Regions from separate parts of the Mesorhizobium sp. M0040 genome, predicted to be linked through region 1. Evidence: predicted binding sites of a transcription regulator. Region 1 holds the regulator's gene; each other region holds the start of a gene.
The links. Region 1 encodes LexA, which represses DNA repair genes until DNA is damaged. Its sites were predicted from a motif close to TGTTCNNNNTGTGTTCNG; they were not measured.

Region 1 (3,274 bases):
GGTAGCCATGCTCATGCATGAATGAAATCTGGCTGCCGCGTTTTTCCCCATCGCGCGTGCTTTCGAGCGTGAGCCCGTAAGTGCCGCACTTTGCCTCGACAAGCTCGATGAACAGATCCGCCAGCGCGATGCTCTTCTTGCGCACCGCCGTCATGTCGACATCGTTCCAGATGTCGAGCGCGCCCTTCAGCGTGCGCATCGACAGGACCGGCTGCGTGCCGCACAGAAACCGGCGGATGCCGGTGCCGGCCGCATAGCCTGGCTCGAAGGCGAAGGGCCGTGCATGGCCCCACCAGCCGGTGAGCGGCTGCTGGATGTCGGAAAGATGCCGCTCAGCCGCATAGATGAAGGCAGGCGCGCCCGGGCCGCCATTCAGATATTTGTAGGTGCAGCCAACGGCAAAATCGGCGTTTGCCTTGTCGAGCTCGACTGGCATCGCGCCGGCGGTGTGGCAGAGATCCCAGACGATCATCGCCCCGGCTTCCTGAGCCCTGCGCGTCAGCGCCGGCATGTCGCGCAGTTCGCCCGACTTGTAGTTGACGTGGTTGACCAGCACCACGGCGGTGCGTTCGTCGATCAGCTCTTCGATGGTCGGCGCGTCGACCCCCGAGAGGCGCAGCAGCGTATCTTTTCGCGTCGAAACCACACCCTCAGCCATGTAGAGGTCCGTCGGAAAACTATCGCCCTCGGCGACGATGACCTGCCGCTCCGGTCGCATGGCCATGGCGGCGTGCAGCAGCTTGTAGATGTTGACCGATGTCGTGTCGCAGACCACCGTCTGGCCGGCCGCGGCACCGATCAGGCGCCCGAGCTGGTCGCCAAGTTCAAGCGGCATGTTGAACCAGCCGGCCGTGTTCCATGCGCGGATGAGATCATGCGACCATTCTTCGGTCGCGGCCTTGTGCAGTTCATCGAAAGCGGCACGTGAAGCAGCTCCTAGCGAATTGCCGTCGAGATAGATCACTCCTTGCGGCAACACAAAGCGGTCGCGCATCGCGCGCAGCGGATCCGCGGCATCCATCGCCTTTATGGCCACGAGATCGGGAATTCCTGTCATGATTTGTCTGCTCCCCCAAGATCCAACGCAAGGCCGGACACGCGTCGACTGTTCTTCCATTACCTGGTTGCGCGCAGCAAGGCTCCAGCGGCGAGAAGCAGCCTGACCAGGCGATGGAAACCGGGACTTAACCCGAGGTTGGCGTTTTGAGTTCGTTTCGTTCACGGTGCATTGACCAAACCGCACAGTCGATACGGTTCAATTCCGTGCCTTTTACCAACCGACGGCCGATGCCAGTGCCGCCTTCTAGGAGGCCAGAAGGGCGCAAACGAAAGCAGAATCAAGGCGATGAGGCTCGCGGCGATGAAAATGCGGTACGCCGGTAGGGCACGTCGTTTGTTTCCCGAGCCTTAACGCATTCATTAAACTTTAAACAGTTGCGGAACACAACTGGAACAGATAGTGTTTGTTCTGGGTTTGTTTTTCTGATTCTGTTGGGGGTCGCTATGCTGACACGCAAACAACACGAACTGCTTATGTTCATCCACGAAAGGTTGAAGGAAAGCGGTATCCCGCCTTCCTTCGACGAGATGAAGGAAGCGCTCGACCTGGCTTCCAAATCCGGAATCCACCGGCTGATTACGGCGCTGGAGGAGCGCGGCTTCATTCGCCGTTTGCCCAACCGGGCCCGTGCGCTGGAGGTGCTGCGCCTGCCTGACTCGATCGCCCCCGGCCTCAATGCGGCACGCAAGTTCTCGCCGAGTGTCATCCAGGGCAGTCTTGGGCAAGGCGGTCCTCGGCAAGGCAAGCCGACATCGTCGCGCGTGCCCGCAGCCGGAAATGACGACGATGTCGTCGCCGCCGTTTCGATCCCGGTGATGGGCCGCATCGCCGCCGGTGTGCCGATCGACGCCATCCAGCACCAGACGCATTCGATTTCGGTGCCGCCGGATATGATCATGGGCGGCGAGCATTATGCGCTCGAGGTCAAAGGCGACTCGATGATCGAGGCCGGCATTTTCGACGGCGACACGGTGATCATCCGCAATGCCGATACGGCGAGCCCCGGTGAGATCGTGGTGGCACTGGTCGACGAGGAGGAAGCGACGCTGAAGCGGTTCCGCCGCAAGGGCGCCTCGATCGCCCTGGAAGCCGCCAATCCAGCCTACGAGACGCGCATCTTCGGACCAGACAGGGTCAAGGTGCAGGGCAAGCTCGTTGGGCTGATCCGCCGCTACTGAGTTGCGCCCTTGGCGCCGGCTTTTGGATTGTCGGCCCTGCGGTATGGGGGCAGGCCGCGCGTCGCGCGTGAAAATTTCCGCTGCACGTGCCAGGGCCGGTATGATTTTTCGACCGCGAAACGGATTTCGGCGCGCGTTGCCGCTTGTGGATCGAAGTAGACGGCGGCACTTCCCGCGCGCGCCAGTTGCCGTTTGGTGACGACGAGGACCAGCCGGTCGTAGTAGCAGGGGTTATGGGCGGTGGCGTCGTCGATGACGATCAAGCTGGCAAAGGCGCAGGCTGGCCGCGCAGTATCGCGGTCCTTGGCTTGCGCGATGATCGCGCCGGATGGATGCCTGGCAAGGCAGAGGCCGTCCGTGCAAATGAACGGCATGCCCGGCGGTAGGTCGGCCGGATCGGCAATGTCGAATTGCGGGTCGTTCTTTCCAGGTGTTTCCGGCGCGACGATAGCCTCTGATGTGAGCGCGCGTTTCCAGTTGTCGATGGTGAACTCATTCGGGCGTGCCCGGTTGACCGCGAGTTCACCGCTGCCGATCGGCAGCGCGACCAGCCGTGCGTCCTCCGAGACCAATACGTCGGGTATGCGTGTCTGCGTTGTCGTCAGCAAGCCGGCGAGCGCAAAAGGAAGTGCCGCCAGCCGCAACCGGGTCGTCGCCATGCTGGCAATGACGAGGGCGATCGTCACCAGAAGGACGGATCTCAGCGAAATCAGCCCGACCGCATCGATCGGCGAGCGCTCCGAGATCCACCCGGACAGGGCGATCATCGCCGTCAGCCCCTTGCCCATGACATAGAGGAAAGGGCCATCCGCGCCGAACGGCATCGCCAGCGCACTGAGCACGGCGAAAGGCATGACGACCAGTGAGACGATGGGCATGATGGCCAGATTGGCGAACAGGCTGAGCGGCGCCACGCGCTGGAAATGCCATATGGCGAAAAGCGCCGTGGCGCTCCCTGCAATGATCGAGGTCATCGCCAGACCGCACATGCCCAGCAGGACCTTTCGAGTGGCAAAGCGTAGCGGCGACCGCCGCG
Region 2 (3,274 bases), on a different contig from region 1:
CCGCTACGGCCACCGCCTCTGGGCGCTCGAGGCCACCTGAAGCCGCGCGGGCCTCCCTTGCAAGTCAAAACGGATATTGCGATCGCTGACACCGCGCCGTATGTCTCCGCGCGATGAGCGAGATCGAATTCCGTCGCGCGCAGGCGCCCGACCTGCCGGCGATCGTTGCAATGCTTGCCGACGATGTGCTCGGCGCAGACCGGGAAGACCCGTCCACGCCGCTTGCGCCATCCTATCTCGATGCCTTCAGCGCAATCGATACCGATCCCAACCAGTTGCTGGGCGTCGCCGTCAACGCCGGGCAAGTGGTCGGAACGCTGCAGCTCAGCTTCCTTCCAGGCATTTCGAGAAAAGGCGCCTGGCGCGGCCAGATCGAAGGCGTTCGCGTCGCCCGGCAATGGCGCTCTCGCGGCGTCGGCAAGCTGATGATCGAATGGGCGATTGAAACATGCCGTTCGCGCAATTGCAGCTTCGTCCAGCTCACCACGGACAAAGGTCGACGGGAGGCGCACGCTTTTTACGAGCGCCTCGGCTTCACCGCCAGTCATCTCGGCTACAAGATGGCGCTGTAGATCAGCATTTCATCGCATTCAGCGCGGACCGCTCATCTTCGCTACCCGCTCTGGATGGAGCATTGACAAGCCGGCCTTTCGCCCTGCTCCATCCGCCCATGATTTACGACCGAACCTGGCTTGAGAAAACCTTTCGCGCAAAGCCCCGGCAGAAGTTCCTGTTCTTCTGGGGCCATCAGCCGTCTAAGGACGGCCGCATAACCACGTCGTGCTTCAGCCAGTGGTGGCATGCGCCCTTTACCGTCGATGGCCTGAGCTATCCGACTGCCGAACACTGGATGATGGCCGAGAAGGCACGACTGTTCGGTGATGCTCCGACGGCAACACAAATCCTCAGGGCGGCGAGCCCCAAGCAGGCAAAGCAGCTTGGCCGCCAGGTGAGCGGCTTCGATGGCACCAAATGGGATGCAGACAAATATCGCATCGTGACTGAAGGGAGCTTTCAGAAGTTCCGTCAGAACGCGGCGCTGCGCGAATATCTGCTGTCGACGCATGACCGGGTGCTGGTCGAGGCGAGCCCTGTCGACCGGGTGTGGGGTATCGGCCTTGCGGCGGATGACGAGAGGGCGGTGAACCCGCTGCTGTGGCGCGGCGAGAACCTGTTGGGATTCGCGCTGATGCAGGCCCGCGATCGGCTGCGCGGCTGAACATTTGCCGTGCGCTCGCCATCTGCGGCAGCCTCCGCGCTGCTTGACAATCCACCCATAATGTTCTCTTTATGTTCTCATCAAAACTCGAGACAATGCGGCGTTCGAACCGCCGCGGGCGAACGGGCCGGATGGAAGCCAACATCCTCCACGCGGATCTGGATGCCTTCTATGCCTCGGTCGAACAGTTGCTCGACCCGGCCTTGCGCGGCAAGCCGATTGCCGTCGGCGGCGGGGTAGTGCTTGCCGCATCCTATGAAGCCAAGGCGTTCGGCGTGCGCGGCGGTATGCCGGGACGGCGGGCGCGGGAACTCTGCCCGCAACTCATCTTCGTCGGCGGCCATTTCAAGGACTATCAGCGGCTGGGCGATGCGGCAATCAAGGTGCTCGGCGATTTCACGCCGGTGGTCGAGCGGATTTCAATCGACGAGGCCTTTGCCGACGTCGCCGGCTGCACCCATTTGTTCGGCTCGCCGGCCGAGATCGCCGGCAAGATCCGCCGCCGCGTGCGGGCCGAGCTCGGCCTGCCGATCTCGGTCGGCGTAGCCCGCACCAAGCATCTGGCCAAGATCGCGTCACAGGTCGCAAAACCGGACGGGCTGGTGGTGGTCGATCCGCGCCGCGAGCTGGAGTTCCTGCACCACCTGCCGGTCGAGCTGATGTGGGGCGTCGGCCCGGTCACCAGGCAGCGGCTGGCCGGCATCGGCGTCAACACCATCGGCGAGCTGGCGAAGACCAATGGTGGGGCGCTTGAGCGCCTGCTCGGGCCGGCGGCCGGAGAAAAACTCAACGCGCTGGCGTGGAACCGCGATCCGCGCAAGCTCGAGACGCAGCGCCGGGCGCGCTCGGCCGGCGCGCAATCGGCGCTCGGCCAGAAACCCGCCGAGGAGCAGGTCTTCGTGCCGGCTTTGCTGCATCTGGCCGACAGGGTCGCCACAGGATTGCGGGCGAAATCCCGGCCCGGCCGCACGGTGACGGTTCGCGTCCGCTTTGCCGATTTGCGCTCGGTGACGCGCTCGATCACGCTCGACCAGCCGATTTCGGCAACCGCCATGCTGGCCGAGATCGCCGAGGCGCTGGTGCGCAAGGTGCTCATCGACCATCCGCACGAAAAGACAATCTCGCTGCTGGCGATCGCCGTATCGCACCTGGAGCAGCATGCCGGCCTGCAACTGGAACTGCCGCTCGGGCTCGACGACGACCGCCGCCGCCCCGGCACCCGGAAGGGCGCGGCGCGCTGGACCGCCGACCGCGCCGTCGACAAGATCCGCGACCGCTTCGGCTGGGAGGCGGTCGGCTACGCCTCGGTCGCGCTCGGGCTACAGCGGTCGGTTCCCGACGCATTTCGGGAGCTGGCCGAGAAGGAATTGTGAGCCTCGATTACACTTTGGTTGCCAAGTCGCCGGAATGACGTTGAAGGCTGCGGACTTGTGAATTTATCTTCGGTCCAGTTGGTCGTGCACCGGTTTGGGCATCAGCCAGACAGGGTAGCACCCGCCCGCAAATCCTTCCGCACCTTCATTTCGAACGACAGGAGATCGGCATGGGACAGAACGCCGGATATTTCGCACTCATCGTTGCCGGACTGGTGACCAATGCAACGACGCTGGCCAAGCCGCTCAACCCGGACCGGGCGATTCCATCCCTGGGCGATATCAACTCGCCGCTGGCCAGCCCGCTATTCAAGCAGGTCAAGGCTGGGCCGCTGGAGATAAAGCTTGAGGAAACCACGCTTGCCGATGTCGAAAAAGCCTTCGGCGGAGCGATGCACGATGAAGGTGACGCCGGAGATTCACGCCACTGGCTTTGCTATGCCGGCCCCGACGCCGGCGGATCGCCGTCGATCTTCTGGTTCGTATCCGGCGAGATGGGCGGCTCCGACCACGGTGTCCTGTCCGTCGCCCTGCAGCCGAACCCGGAAGGCAAGGTGCCGGAAGGATGCGCCGGCGCGCCTGCCAGCCTGACAGCTATTGAACTCGATACGCCCGGCGTCGGAGCGCCGCTGAGCGACGTGGCCGCGAAATTTGGCGCCGCCAAGCCCGATCGTTACGGCCA
Region 3 (3,274 bases), on a different contig from region 1:
CAGCCGCCAGCTCGGCCGTGCCGAGGGCGACACCATCATCCAGCAAGGCGCAGACGGCACCGGATCTGCTGTGCGCTGGAGCTTTTCGCGCATCACCGAAAATTCGTTCCGCTGGCTGGGCGAACGCTCACAGGACGACGGCGCCACCTGGCGTCTCGAAGTCGAGTTTCTGGCGCGCCGGGCCGTCAGCCCCTGATCCGCACGGTTTCCACTGCCTCCGCTTTGCTCTACCAATCCCGTTATCCGGCTTTGCCGGCGGGGAGGGTCAGCATGCCGAGCTTCGACAGCCTGTTCAACGCCTTCGTCACCATACTGGTGACGATCGATCCGCCGGGCCTGGCGCCGCTCTTCCTCGCCGTGACCCGCGGCATGAACCGCGAGGAGCGCAACCAGGTCTCCGTGCGCGCCTCGGTCATCGCCTTCCTGGTAATGGCGTTGTTCGCAATCGCCGGCGCGTCGATCCTGTCAGTCTTCGGCATCACTCTGCCGGCCTTCCGCGTCGCCGGCGGCTTTCTGCTGTTCTTCATCGCCTTCGAAATGGTGTTCGACCGCCGGCAGGACCGCAAGGAGAAGATCGGCGACGTCGCCATCACCAGGGACATGATCCACAACATCGCCGCCTTTCCGCTGGCGATCCCGCTTATTGCCGGTCCCGGCGCGATTTCGGCGACCGTCCTGCTCTCAAGCTCGTTTCAGGGTTTGGGCGCGCAGACAGCCCTTGTCGGCATCATCGCCATCTGCCTCGTCATCACCTACCTGGTGTTCGTGCTGTCAGAGCGCATCGATCGTATCCTCGGCCAAACCGGCCGTTCGATCCTGACAAGGCTGCTCGGCGTCATCCTGGCGGCGCTCGCCGTACAGTTCGTCGCCGACGGCATCAAGGCGCTGATGGCGACGTAGGAACAGCCCTACTTCGCTGTCGTTTCAATGACTTCGAAGTCGTGGGTAATCTCGGCAGTCTTGGCCATCATTGCCGAGGCCGAGCAGTATTTCTCGATCGAAAGCCCGATCGCCCGCTTCACCTTGTCGTGTGATAGCGCCCGGCCCTTGACGACAAAATGCATGTGAATGCGGGTGAATACTCTGGGATCGGCTTCTGCACGGTCGGCATCGAGTTCGACTACGCAATCTTCGACCGCCTCGCGCCCCTTTTCGAGGATATGGACCACGTCATAGGCCGAGCAGCCGCCGGTGCCGATCAGCACCAGTTCCATTGGGCTCGGCCCCGGCGTCTTGCCCTCCGGCCCGAACGCAGTGCCTAGCACCAGCTTGTGCCCACTGGCGGACTCGCCAACGAAAGTGCGCTCCTCGACCCATTTGACCCTTGCCTTCACCTGATACGTCCTTTCACCGCTCAAACGCACAACGTCCCGAAAATCCAAGACAGATTTTCGGGACGCCATTTCGTGGCCAAGGTGCCGGCGCTTTTCGCCGCAAGGGCAGTCCGCCCCGAGAAATCAGAACGGGATTTCGTCGTCCAGCTCGCGCGACGAACCACCGCCGCCGCCCTTGTTGGCGCCACCGCGATTGAAACTTTCGCCCGGGCCGGACTGGCCGAAATCGGAACCGCGGCTCGCACCACCACCGGCATAGTTGCCGACCTGGCCCCCGCCCTCGCCCCGCGCATCGAGCATCTGCAGCTCGCCGCGGAATTTCTGCAACACGACTTCGGTCGTATAGCGGTCATTGCCGGTCTGGTCCTGCCATTTGCGCGTCTGCAGCTGGCCCTCGACATAGACCTTCATGCCCTTCTTCAGATACTGCTCGGCCACCTTGGCGATCTGGTCGTTGAAGATCACGACATTGTGCCACTCGGTCTTTTCCTTGCGCTCTCCGGATGTCTTGTCGCGCCAGCTTTCCGACGTCGCGATGCGGATGTTGACGACCGGGTCACCCGAATTCAAGCGGCGGATTTCAGGGTCCGCCCCGAGGTTGCCCACCAGAATGACCTTGTTGACGCTACCCGCCATGATACTTCTCCGCGCTCATCCGAAACCGAATTTTTGTCGCCGCACCTTACAGGCTATGGACAATCCCTGCCTGCCGTCGCTGCCTTTTCCCACAAGGTTTTTGTTCTCTTTTCGTTCTATAGGAGAGGCCCTGCACTGTCAATAGTTGTCAGTAAGAAGTAGTGTCTTGGCGTCGAATTTCCACAGACCATGGGATCGAGGCGAACTCAATGAAGATGGTCGAGCATGACGATCAGCCGCAAGAAGAATGGCGGACGGGAGTAAAGACCCGCATGCATGTCTCGGCCTGCAACGGCGCAACTCAACTTTGCATATTCGAACAATGGATCGAACCCGCGGTTGGCGCCCCGACACATTGGCACCCGGTCGAGGAAGTGCTTACCGTCATCGCTGGCAGGGCCGAGATGTGGATCGACGAAGAGCATCTCGTCTTGACTGCCGGACAGTCGCTTGTTGTTGCCGCGCACAGGCAACATGGCTTCCGAAACGTCGGCTCCGAATTGCTTCATATTCATGCTGTGCTCGCGTCACCAGTTTTCGAGGCGACGTTCAACGGATCCCCCGACATGGTGAGACGCTGGCTTCCAGCGAGTTTGTAAAACCTCGCCTGTCTTAAAAAACACCGCCTGTCTTAAAAAACACGGCTTGCCAAACCGATAAGTATTGACTTATGCTTTCGGCATGATCGAAGCAGACATTTTTCGGGCACTAGCGGATCCAACGCGTCGCGCCGTCTATGAGCGGCTCGCCGACGGCGAGATGACGGTGTCGGAACTGCGCACTGGCATACCGGTATCGCAGCCGGCGGTATCGCAACATCTCGCAGTGCTGCGCGGCGCCGGCCTCGTGGTCGAGCGCCGGGCCGGTCGCAACGCCTATTACCGCGTCGATCCGAAGGGGCTTGCGCTACTGCTCGGCTGGATCGAACGCTACCGTGCGTTCTGGCCAGAGCGCATCGAAAGGCTCAAGACGGTTTTGAAGGACATGGACCAATGACCAGCCGAGGCAAAGAACGCGCCGAAATGGCCGCAGACAAGATCGAGTTCGAGTGCGAGCTGCCCGAACCGCCGGAAAAGGTGTGGCGGGCGCTGACGGTGCCGGACCTGCTCGCGGCCTGGATGATGCCGAACGACATCAAGCCCGAAATCGGCAACCGCTTTGCCTTTAAAGCGCCGAATGCGCCGATCGAGTGCGAAATCCTCGACGCGGATCCCGGACGGCTGCTGCGCTATTCCTGGCGGGAGCGGCCGGCGCCCGGCGATACGCAGGTGCCGCCCGGCAGCCCCCTGGACAGCGCAATGAAC

Region 2: dinB (DNA polymerase IV) is a predicted target of LexA. The motif match lies at 1,281-1,298, and genes of this name have one in related genera.
Region 3: NKJ91_RS11890 (single-stranded DNA-binding protein) is a predicted target of LexA. The motif match lies at 2,072-2,089, and genes of this name have one in related genera.

The regions. Positions count from the first base shown of each region.
Region 1 covers NZ_JAMYVA010000051.1:5,476-8,749, reverse strand. The annotation lists gene kynU (kynureninase) at 1-1,057, opposite strand, end outside; gene lexA (transcriptional repressor LexA) at 1,504-2,238, shown strand; gene NKJ91_RS27990 (ComEC/Rec2 family competence protein) at 2,232-3,274, opposite strand, start outside.
Region 2 covers NZ_JAMYVA010000030.1:38,659-41,932, forward strand. The annotation lists gene NKJ91_RS22465 (hypothetical protein) at 1-40, shown strand, start outside; gene NKJ91_RS22470 (GNAT family N-acetyltransferase) at 114-572, shown strand; gene ybiA (riboflavin biosynthesis intermediates N-glycosidase) at 671-1,219, shown strand; gene dinB (DNA polymerase IV) at 1,351-2,592, shown strand; gene NKJ91_RS22485 (hypothetical protein) at 2,763-3,274, shown strand, end outside.
Region 3 covers NZ_JAMYVA010000010.1:99,965-103,238, reverse strand. The annotation lists gene NKJ91_RS11905 (hypothetical protein) at 1-196, shown strand, start outside; gene NKJ91_RS11900 (MarC family protein) at 271-900, shown strand; gene NKJ91_RS11895 (OsmC family protein) at 909-1,334, opposite strand; gene NKJ91_RS11890 (single-stranded DNA-binding protein) at 1,458-1,970, opposite strand; gene NKJ91_RS11885 (cupin domain-containing protein) at 2,180-2,569, shown strand; gene NKJ91_RS11880 (ArsR/SmtB family transcription factor) at 2,652-2,966, shown strand; gene NKJ91_RS11875 (SRPBCC family protein) at 2,963-3,274, shown strand, end outside.